DNA from 2 places in the Rhizobium sp. BK538 genome. Region 1 is predicted to be linked to the other one. Evidence: predicted binding sites of a transcription regulator. Region 1 holds the regulator's gene; the other holds the start of a gene.

The links. Region 1 encodes HrcA, which represses chaperone genes, less so after heat shock. Its sites were predicted from a motif close to GTTAGCACTCNCNNNNNGNGAGTGCTAAC; they were not measured.
Region 2: a site for HrcA is predicted at 1,566-1,594, ahead of groES (co-chaperone GroES). Genes of this name have one in related genera too.

What each region holds. Positions count from the first base shown of each region.
Region 1 covers NZ_JACIFT010000002.1:320,139-325,866, forward strand. The annotation lists gene hemW (radical SAM family heme chaperone HemW) at 1-165, opposite strand, end outside; gene rdgB (RdgB/HAM1 family non-canonical purine NTP pyrophosphatase) at 174-812, opposite strand; gene FHX09_RS03910 (VOC family protein) at 820-1,236, opposite strand; gene rph (ribonuclease PH) at 1,233-1,952, opposite strand; gene hrcA (heat-inducible transcriptional repressor HrcA) at 2,129-3,217, shown strand; gene FHX09_RS03925 (GFA family protein) at 3,223-3,657, opposite strand; gene grpE (nucleotide exchange factor GrpE) at 3,879-4,511, shown strand; gene FHX09_RS03935 (nucleoside hydrolase) at 4,542-5,486, opposite strand.
Region 2 covers NZ_JACIFT010000009.1:82,924-88,651, reverse strand. The annotation lists gene groL (chaperonin GroEL) at 1-1,054, opposite strand, end outside; gene groES (co-chaperone GroES) at 1,109-1,423, opposite strand; gene FHX09_RS12985 (hypothetical protein) at 1,807-2,805, opposite strand; gene FHX09_RS12980 (lipocalin-like domain-containing protein) at 3,069-4,142, opposite strand; gene FHX09_RS12975 (ABC transporter permease) at 4,132-5,728, opposite strand, start outside.

The sequences.
Region 1 (5,728 bases):
GCGCTCCTGGTCCACCGGCTGGTGGCGGACATGGCTGTTGAAATCGCAATAGGGGCACTTGGCGGCGCAGAACGGCCAATGCACGTAGACGCCGAAGCCGGGCTCGCCGGTGTCGGGCAGAAGAGCGGCATAGCGCGTCAGATCAGGCTGTTCCAAAGTGTCCACGTTTGCCCTTAGGCTTCCAAGCAAGTTTCGACGAAAATCTTGAAGGCGCGGGCGCGGTGCGACAGTGCCTCTGTGTGCTTCCAGCCGTGCTTCTCGTCCGCGCTCATCTCGCCAAAGGTAGTCTCATAGCCGTCGGGTTGAAAGACCGGATCGTAGCCGAAGCCCTGGCTGCCACGCGGCGGCCAGACGACGGTGCCTTCCACTTCTCCGCGGAAGAGCTCCCTATGGCCATCCGGCCAGGCAAGGCAGAGCACGCTGACGAAGCGCGCAGTGCGCTGTTCCGGCCTGGAAGCGCCGGCCTTTTCCAGAGCCGTCTCGACCTTTTCCATCGCCATCGCGAAGTCGCGAGTGCCGTCGGGCTTCTCAGCCCAGTTGGCGGTGTAGACGCCCGGATCGCCGCCGAGCGCATCGACGACAAGGCCGGAATCGTCCGATAGCGCCGGCAGTCCAGCGGCTTCGGCGGAGGCGAGCGCCTTGATCGTCGCGTTTTCCTCAAAGGTGGTGCCGGTTTCGTCAGGCTCCACGAAGTTCAATTCGGCCGCTGACTTTGCCGTGAAACCGAACGGACCGATCAGGTCCTGGATTTCCCGGATCTTCCCGGCATTGTGGCTGGCAACGACGATGGTCTTGGTTTCGAGCTTGCGCATGATTGTCCTATTCGATGCCCCAGATGCGGGCTTCAGCGCATTCGAGGCTGTTGCCCGCCGGATCGCGGAAATAGATCGATCGGCCGCCTTGCGGCCAGGTGACTTCGGATTCGATGGCGACACCTTTGGACTTTAGTCGGGCCGCAATCGCATCGAGATTTCCCCCGGAGACACGAAAACAGGCATGTCCTGCACCGCTTGTGCCGTGCGGTGGCACCTGCAGCGCGGTGGGTAAGGGGGGCTTGATCGTTTCCTTAGCGTTGAAGATCAGCAATACGCCGGTGCCGCAGCGAAAGAAGACATGCCGGTTGCCGCCTCGCGAGATCTTCGAAAGGCCGAGAATGCCCTCGTAGAAGGCTTCGACCTCGTCGAGATCGTCCGCATAGAGCGCCGTCTCCAGCATGCCTTCCAGCATGTCGTTCATCCAGCGATCGCCTGCTTCTGCATCGCGACGAGCTCGGCAATGCCTGTTTTGGCGAGTGTCATCAGCGAGGCGAACTCCTCGTCGGTGAAAGGCGTGCCTTCGGCGGTGCCCTGGATTTCCACAATACCGCCCGCGCCCGTCATCACGAAGTTCGCGTCGGTCTCGGCTGAGGAGTCTTCGAGATAGTCGAGGTCGATCACCGACTGGTTGGCAAAGATGCCGCAGGAGATGGCCGCGACGTGGTCTTTGAGCACGCGCTCGACCTTCAGCATGTTGCGGCTCTCCATCCACTTCAGGCAATCATAGAGCGCAACCCAAGCGCCGGTGATGGATGCTGTGCGCGTTCCGCCGTCCGCTTGGATGACGTCACAGTCGAGCGTGATCTGACGCTCACCGAGTTCTTTGAGGTCGACGACGGCGCGCAGCGAGCGGCCGATCAGGCGCTGGATTTCCTGCGTGCGCCCACCCTGCTTGCCGGATGCGGCCTCGCGCTTCATGCGCTCGCCGGTGGCGCGCGGCAGCATGCCGTATTCGGCCGTGACCCAACCCTTGCCGGTATTGCGCAGCCATGCCGGCGGCTTCTCCTCGACGCTCGCCGTGCACAACACATGCGTATCGCCAAACTTCACCAGACAGGAGCCTTCCGCGTGCTTGGAGAAATTGCGCTCGAAAGAGACCTTGCGCATCTGGTCGGTTTTTCTGCCTGAGGGCCGCATACTATTCTCCTAATCATGATGCCGAAGACGCGAGTGGTTTTCGGTTAGATCGTGCGTGCTTATGTTGTTGAGAGCTTCTACGATTGGCAGCGCCTATTTGCAATTTCCCTTTTGCCGCTGCGGGGAGATTGGCTATATTTTGTCGGATCATCGTCAGCACGGGTACGCAAGGTTTCATGGAGTTCAGATCGACGTCGGTTTCAGATGCAGTGGCTGCGCTGGATGAACGCTCCAAGGAAATCTTTCGCCGCATCGTAGAGGGCTATCTGGAGACGGGTGAACCGCTCGGCTCCCGCAACCTGTCGCGCATCCTGCCGATGTCGCTGTCGCCAGCTTCCGTGCGCAACGTGATGAGCGATCTGGAGGAACTTGGCCTCATCTACTCGCCGCATGTCAGTGCCGGCCGCCTGCCGACACAGATCGGCTTGCGCTTCTTTGTCGACGCCTTCATGCAGGTCGGCGATCTCTCGGCCGAGGATCGCGCCAACATCGATCGCCAGGTGCGTGCCGAAAGCCGCGACAACCCGATGGAATTGATGATGAATGAGGCTAGCCGCATGCTTTCGGGCATTTCGCGCGGCGCCGGCCTTGTTATCACTTCGAAGAGCGATCCTGTTCTCAAGCATGTCGAATTCATCCGGCTTGAGCCGACGAAGGCGCTTGCGGTTCTTGTCGGTGATCACGACCAGGTGGAAAACCGCATTATCGAGCTTCCGGCAGGCGTCACGTCGTCGCAGTTGACCGAGGCCGCCAATTTTCTCAACGCCCACATGACCGGCCAGACGCTGCCGGAACTGCGCAATGAATTAAGCCGGCTGAAGGACGATGTTCGCCGCGAGCTCGATACGCTGTCGCAGGATCTCGTCGAGCGCGGCATCGCCGTCTGGTCCGGCAGCGCCGACGAGGGCAAGCCGGCCCAGCTCATCATCCGCGGCCGCGCCAATCTGCTCGCCGGTCTTGCCGGAGCCGACGATCTCGACCGCCTGCGCATGCTTTTCGACGACCTCGAAAAGAAGGACAGCCTGCTGGAGCTTCTCAATCTCGCAGAAAGCGGGCCGGGCGTGCGCATTTTCATCGGCTCGGAAAACAAACTCTTCTCGCTTTCCGGCTCCTCGTTGATCGTCGCGCCCTATCGTGATGATGACGACCGTATCGTTGGCGCCGTCGGCGTGATTGGGCCCACGCGGCTCAACTACTCGCGCATCGTCCCGATGGTCGATTACACCGCTCAGCTGATGACGCGATTGTCACGCGGCGCAAAGTAGGGCAACTACTCCGGCAGCATGTCGCCCGAGCCGCCCATCTCAGCAGGCATGTCTCTGTATTTCGGCAGGCCGTCACGGATAGGCAGCACGCTTTCCTGATAGTTCATGTGCAACGCCGGAGCGTAATCGAGATCGGGCAGAAGTGCCGCGTAAACGTTGGTGACGCCCCAGGTGGGGTGGTCGGTGTAGAGATGCCCACCGCACAGCTCGCAGAATTTCCGCACGCTCGTATCGGACTTCTGGTAGCCTTCCACGTGCTCGCCACCTTTGGTGACGTGGACAGCGTGCCGTTGCCAGAGCGTAAAGGCGTTGACCGGTCCTGCCGACCAATGCCGACAGGAGGCACAGTGGCAGTAGCCCATAGCCACCGGTTCGCCGGTAGCAACAATCTCCACGGCGCCGCAGAAGCAGCGCCCGGAATAGCTTTTCTGATCGCTCATGGTAGCAGCTCCTTGACCCTGGATAAGGCCGAAGCACCAAAGATTTAGATCTGGCTAAAATAAAAGAACTTTAGCGCGAGCAAGTCAAGGCGGCCCTCTCGGTCAACCCTGCATGAGTTGTGCCTTGCATCGCGTGCTTTTCAGTCACGCAGACTTGATTTTTGCCCGTCAAAGCTCGATATCGGGCACATTCTAAAAGACACCAATCACCGGAGAACGTCATGACTGACGAAACGACGAAGAACGGACCTGACACCGCCGCGGCCGAAGCCGCGGCGGACGCCGCCGCAAACGTCGAGAACGAAGCCGCCGCTGAAGCCGCAGCACAGCCCGATCCGCTGGAACTTCTGAAGGTCGAGAATGTAGAGTTGCGCGACCGCTATCTGCGCCTTGCTGCAGAGATGGATAACCTGCGCCGCCGCACTGAGCGGGAAGTCAAGGACGCCAAGACCTATTCAGCGGCTGGCTTTGCCCGCGACATGCTGGCCGTTTCGGATAACCTGCGCCGCGCCATCGACGCGATCCCCGAGGAAGCCAAGGCTGCCGCCGACGCCGGCCTGACAACGCTGATTGAAGGCGTCGAGATGACGGAACGCTCGATGTTATCGGCGCTCGAGCGCCACGGTGTCCGCAAGTTGGAGCCAGTCGGCCAGAAGTTCGATCCGAACTTCCATCAGGCCATGTTCGAAGTGCCGAACCCCGACGTGCCGAACAACACCGTTGTTCAGGTCGTTCAGGCCGGTTACACCATTGGTGAGCGCGTTCTGCGTCCCGCCATGGTCGGCGTCGCCAAGGGAGGCCCGAAGCTCGTCGAACCCGAAACCAATTCGGTCTTCGACCAGAAGGACGCCTGATCTCTCAGGCGCCCGAAAGGCAGTCGAAATTCAGATGCGGGCGAAACGCTCGATCAGCAGATCGAAGAAGCCGTCCGCATCGACATCACGCATGACCTGCGCATTGCGCTTGCGGTCGGTGACGTGCCACCAGTCGACGACGGTCATGCCGGCCGTCAGTTGCGACTTCACCTCGATCTCGACATTGCAGGTCCGGCCCTTGAAAAGATCAGGCTTCAAGAGGTAGGCGACGACTGTCGGATCGTGCAGCGGGCCGCCGTCCGAACCATACTTCTCGACATCGAAACGTTCGAAGAATTCCAGCATCTCGACCATGGCAATGGCCGGGCGCGTGCCGAGATCGGCCATGCGCTTGACGCGGTCCTTGCGGGTCAGAAGCTTGTGCGTGACGTCGAGCGGCATCATAACGATCGGAACGCCGGAGCGGAAGACGATGTCGGCTGCCTCGGGGTCCACGTAGATGTTGAACTCGGCGGCCGGCGTAATATTCCCGCCCTCGAAGAAGCCGCCGCCCATCATCACCAGTTCGCGGATGCGCGGGATGATGTCGGGCGCCTTCTGGAAGGCCAAGCCGATGTTGGTCAGTGGCCCAAGCGTGCACAGCGTCACCGTGCCTTCAGGCTCGCTGCGCAGCGTCTGGATGATGAAATCAACGGCGTGCTGTGCCTGCAGCGGCATATCAGGCTCGTCGAGAACAGGGCCATCGAGACCGGTCTTGCCGTGCACATGTTCTGCCGTCACCAGCTTGCGCGCGATCGGCTTGTCGGCGCCGGCAAAGACCTTCGTATCGGTGCGGCCACAGAGTTCGCAGACGATGCGCGCGTTGCGGCTCGTATAGGATAGTGGCACATTGCCAGCGACCGTGGTGATCCCAAGTACTTCGAGCTCTTCCGGGCTGCCAAAGGCCAGCATGATGGCGGCTGCGTCGTCCTGACCGGGGTCGGTATCGATGATGATCTTTCTAGGGTCTGCCATTCCGATCGTTCCATCCTCGTGGTGCGCGGCTTCGTGGCATGCACCGTTTGTTTATATTCCCGTCGCAAATCGGCGCAGCCAGCACGGGCAGATTTTGATGCGAGGCGGCGCTTGCTTTGTCAAGGTCGGACGTGCGGGCTTTCCGGCAACGAGTGCGGACATCCGCCTTGCGCTCGCCTCCAGCAATTCCCATATTGACGGCATCCGGATGCTGTCTTTCAGGTCCGGCAAGGTCGCTTGAA
Region 2 (5,728 bases), on a different contig from region 1:
GCGCCCTGATCTGCGCAACCCGGCCCTGAATCTCCGTCTTCGAACCTGCGCCGTCGACGATCGTCGTGTTTTCCTTTTCGACGACGACCTTCTTGGCGCCGCCAAGCATGTTGAGGGTCACATTCTCGAGCTTGATACCGAGGTCCTCAGAGACTGCGGTCCCGCCTGTTAGGATCGCTATGTCCTCCAGCATCGCCTTGCGGCGGTCGCCGAACCCTGGAGCCTTGACGGCAGCAACCTTCAGGCCGCCGCGCAGCTTGTTGACGACGAGCGTCGCCAGCGCCTCGCCTTCGACGTCCTCTGCAATGATAAGCAAAGGCTTCCCGGACTGAACCACGGCCTCGAGGACCGGCAGCAACGCCTGCAGGTTCGAAAGCTTCTTTTCGTGGATCAGGAGGTAGGGTTCCTCGAGCTCAACCCGCATCTTCTCTGGGTTGGTGACAAAATACGGCGAGAGATAACCACGGTCGAACTGCATGCCTTCGACGACTTCCAACTCTGTCACGGCGGTCTTGGCTTCCTCGACGGTGATGACGCCTTCGTTGCCGACCTTTGCCATTGCTTCTGCAAGGAAGCGGCCAATCTCGGCGTCGCCATTGGCCGAGATGGTGCCCACCTGGGCGATCTCATCGTTCCTGGTAACTTTACGGGCGTTCTTCTGCAGCTCCTCGACCACAGCTTCGACTGCTTTGTCGATACCGCGCTTCAGGTCCATCGGGTTCATCCCCGACGCCACGGCCTTCGCACCCTCCTTGACGATCGCCTGGGCGAGAATTGTCGCGGTGGTGGTGCCGTCACCAGCGATGTCGCTGGTCTTCGAGGCAACTTCGCGCACCATCTGTGCACCCATGTTCTCGAACTTGTCCTCCAGCTCGACTTCCTTGGCAACAGTGACGCCGTCCTTGGTGATCCGGGGTGCGCCGTACGACTTGTCGATAACAACATTGCGCCCCTTGGGGCCGAGCGTAACCTTAACCGCATTGGCGAGGATATCGACACCGGCCAGCATCTTCTCGCGGGCGTCGGAATGGAACTTCACTTCCTTGGCAGCCATTTTTCTACTCCTTCCTCAGGCAGCATTCCTTGTAAGCAGGGGGCGGTATCGACCCTACGCCGCATTTCTCGCAGCGGCGTCGACCTCGATCACGCCCATCACGTCAGATTCCTGCATGATCAGGAGATCCTCGCCATTGAGCTTGATCTCGGTGCCCGACCATTTGCCGAACAGGATGCGATCGCCCACCTTCACATCGAGGGGTCGCAATTGCCCATTGTCGTCGCGCGCACCGGGGCCGGCGGCAACGACCTCACCTTCCTGTGGCTTTTCCTTCGCCGTGTCTGGGATGATGATGCCGCCGGCCGTTTTCTCCTCGGCCTCGATGCGGCGAACCAGGATTCGGTCATGCAAGGGACGGAACGTCATGTCGCTCTCCTCAGGGACAAACAGATTTTCCCTCCGCGCCGCATTCGGAGCGAAGCCGACGCGGGGCTCCGATCCTTTCGCCATCGCGTTCAGATCGATCTGGTTTATAATTTTTGGAGTTTCAAGAGGGGAGTTGAAATTTTTTAGCACTCTAGCCTATCGAGTGCTAACCGGTCTGAATTGATACAGCTGTTTCACGTCGCCGGCGGTTTGGACGCGTACCGCGTCGCCATGGTGGTGGGTTTTGCCGAGACGAGCTGACGATCACCCATGAGAGCCGTTTGGGCGCAGATTTGGAAAACGGGCTCCCGGATTTTTGCCGCTGAGTGTCCCCGGAACGTAAGCCGCCCACGATGGGCCCTTTGCCTTGACGAGATCACGATTCACTCGGCCAACTCACCGTCGGACTTGGTCACCTCACTTTCGAGGTGTTCGAAGAGAAACGGATTGATCATATCCCAAGGTCCTCTGCGATTTTTCTTTATCACCGAAACGGCCTCCGCCAGCCGCTGCTCCGAAAAAGTCGAAAATTGGTCAACGCTCGAACATTCGCGGAGCAAACTATCAGCATTGCGTATCTCTTCTAGCTTCGGAGGCTGCGCTTGGTAGCCGACTTGAAGCTTTATGCTTTGAGAAGCCATCACCGGCAAATGCAACCTTCGATATACCGGAAGGGTCTGTGACATGATTTCATCCTGGATTATGCCAGCATCTAGGACGTACTCACTCGGAATATTGGCCTGTACATAGAACTTATGATCTTGCATGCAGTGCCCAAGCTTCAACATCGTATACGTGTATAGGCCCTGCGTGATCACGTTCCAATCAAGCCCCTGGAGCCAAGTCAGATCCCCTGGCTTGTAGCAGCCAACATTTATAAGACCGCCGACATAGTCGCCAGCAAAGTATCCACCGACCGTGGCCACGCCATACCAAAAGGTCTTGTTCGTCGCGACTGACCGGACGAACCGTATCCCTTCCAATCGATCACTCTGGAACGCTCTCCACGAAAAAAGTACTTCCCCGGCCGTTATCGCCACTGGAGCACCAGCGGAGAGACCATAGAGTTCTTTATCGCGCTCTGAAAACCATGTGATCATGGTCGAGGCAAGGGGGCTCGAGATCGGGTTGACGTTGTACTGCCGCGTAGCGACGTCATACTGAATCTGCGAATACTCGCCTTCACAACTATAGTTTATCAGCACTTTCCCTTGGTCATCAACAGATAGACTGAAGTATCCATCATCGATGTCTTTCAGCGGATTAGTTTTCCAGTCTCTTGACACCCTCACTGCGACGCCAATCGCGAACAGGGAAACGGAGATCGCAACGAATAGTAAGCAGAAGTTCAGGATTCTAAGGCGCTTAGCTCGATCAGACATGATGAACACCTCGAACTCCGGCAGGAAGTATCGGCACTATAATATATTTACCGTACACGAGACAGTTCGGCTTGAGAGGGTGATGGAGCAGCTTATTCTCGTTCAAGTACGTCAATCGCACGGCGCTGCTGGCCTAAGGGCCTGGACGAACAACACCTTCCCGGAATGCGCGACATGCAAGCGCACAAGCGCTGGCGGCCTCCATCATAAAGCAGGTGCGATAGAAACTGCCCCCATTACCTTCCCGCTACCCCTTGGTTGGGCTAGTACCCGGTCATCTCCAGGTAACCCCTGCCACTGACACTGCCCTCGAAGGAGATCGGGCCTTCCCAGTACGGGACGGACGTTGACATCCACGCATGATCGTTCAGAGGATGGGTGGTGACGTCAAAGCCGCGACTGGGAATCTGGACGTTCCAAGAAACAGGAATTTGACGCCCTGCGACTTTGGCGGTTCGCACGGGAACGATCTTGAGAGCTGCCGCCGGCAAAGGGTCCGGTTGCCCGTCGGCGGTGATCCAGGTAGCCGAGGTAAATCCCTCTCCATCATTTCGCAGACGGAAGCCCATGAGCTTCTCACCTGTATCGAGATGTAGCGAGAACCAGTCCCAACCGGTCTGGTCTTGCGCAAGCGGCTGTGACGACCACTCGCGGTCAAGCCAAGCCTTCCCCGTCACCTCTACATTCCCGGCCGGTAGCGAAAGCGAGCCGGTCACCGCATAGAACGGTTGCGAATAGTAGTAGCTGGCCTGTCCCTTCGCTGACTTCAGCGAATAGCCGTTATCGCCCTGTGGCACCAGCGGGCCTGTGGCCATTAGGCGGAGTTTGTAGCCGAATTCCTCTGTGGTCGCAGTCAGGCTGAGGTCGGCCAGTTGATCCGCTCCCGGGGCGGCATGTCCCTTCATCTGCCAGTCATCGATCCAGGCCGAGAACGGCGCCGCGACAACCCCAGCCTGCCCCACTCCCCCGCGTGAAATACGTTCTGCGACGAAGTGGTTCTGTGAAGTGGTGACGGCTGCGTGACCCATCCAGAGCTGTGGGCTCGACCACTCGTTGGCCTCACCCGGAGCAAGCGCTGACCGGAAAAGGGTCCACTGCGCTCCGTATTGGGTTCCGTCGGGGGCTTCAAGATTGGCCGTTAGATACCACCACTCTATCCGGAAGTCCGGATGTGGGCCGTGGTCGGCGGGGAAACGGAACGGTAGGCCTGGCTTCGGCACCGAAAACCCTTCGGCCGGCGAGCCAAGGTCACCAAAACCCTCGGAGGCCGCTTGGCTCCCGGACAAGCTGGCCATGGTCGTCACCGCAAAAGCGATCACAGTCGATCTAACGCTCATTGGCAAATACCTTCAAAAGTTCCGACGGTGCGAGTCCCGCCAGCCGGCGAAGCGGAATCAATACGGAAACGACCGCAGCGGCGAGCGCGACTAGACCGAGGCGAACCCACTCATAGGGAAAGATAGACATAGGCAGACGCCAGCCGAAGGCTTCGACGTTGACCACCGCCAGAAGCACCCACGCCAGCGCCAGGCCGAGTGGCAAAGCGGCAACAAATGTCGCCAGCCAGAGGACCAGCGTCCTTAGAATTTCAAGAAGAGCGAGATCACGTCTCGTAACCCCCAAGGCCCACACGGGCGCAAGCTGCGGGAGCCGCATTTCTGAAAGCGTGAGGAGGCTCGAGAACATAGCCAACGCTGCAACCCCAAGCGTGAATATGCTCAACGCGCCAGTAACCGAGAATGTGCGATCGAAGATCCGCCGTGACTGTTCCTTCAGTGCCGCTTGATCGACGACGTTATCCGGTGGTAGTCCGAATTCGTCCGAGAGCCTCGATCGTAGGTCCGCAACCTGATCAGGCTGGATCCGCAGACCGTAGCGCAGGCGCGAGACCTGCGGGTAGCGAGAGATCAGGGCGTCTATTCCGGTGATGACCTGGCCTTTTGGGTTTCCGTAGTCCGAATAGACACCGACAACCGCCGCCCTCCAGCCGCTCGCCAAATCCAGCTGATCGCCGATGCGGAGCCGCTCCCGCCTCCAGAACTGTTCGTTGACCAGCACCCCTTGACCAGACGCCACCCGATCCCAGACACCCGGCATGCCAACGATCAGGGGCCAGTGCTTCCTGTAGGTCGGATCGTCAACGACACCGAAGATCTGGATCGGCTGCCCCCGGATCTCGGCATCTACGCTGGAGATCGGCAACACCGATTCCACCTTCGTTGCGAGCCATGTCCTGAGCCTGTCTGCCTCGCCCTCGTTCCGGGCAGAAACGTAAAGCTCGGCGGCGAGACGTTGGTCGAGCCAGCCAACGAAGGTGAGCCGGAAGCTCGACACCATGGTTCCGACGCCAACGTTTGCCGCCAGCGCAAGAAGCAATGCCATGAGCGCAAGGGAAAGTCCGGGGAGCTGCTGCCGCGCGTCGGCCCAGAACCACGTGACCAGCGCACGCGACGACGCCCGCTGCATTAAGGTGAGGAATCCGGAGAGCACGGTGGGGAGAAGTAGCGACGCCCCGAGCAGAAGACAGCCAAGAACGCCAAAGCCCGCCTCGAGTCCTTCAGCCCACAGAAGAAGAGCTCCCGAGAGGGCTAGCAAAGCCGCTGCGGCCAGCACCTGAAACCGCCGCCCCGCTTGCCACGATCGCCCCCAGGTCTGGGGCTGGGCGGCCGCGAGCAAAGGCACCCTCGTCAAGCGCAACAGGCTCTGTGCCGACGAAACCAATGTTCCGGCCATCGCGATGGCAAAACCAGAAACCCACCACTCCGGACGCAGGGAAAGCGTGCCAGGCACGCTGGCTCCGTAGAGTCCTTCGAGGGTCGCGGCCACTCCGGGGAGCAGCAGCGACGCGACCAGATATCCGATCGCGACGCCGACAGCCCCGGCAAAAAGCGCGAAAAGGACAAGCTCGCCGAGCAGCAGAGCC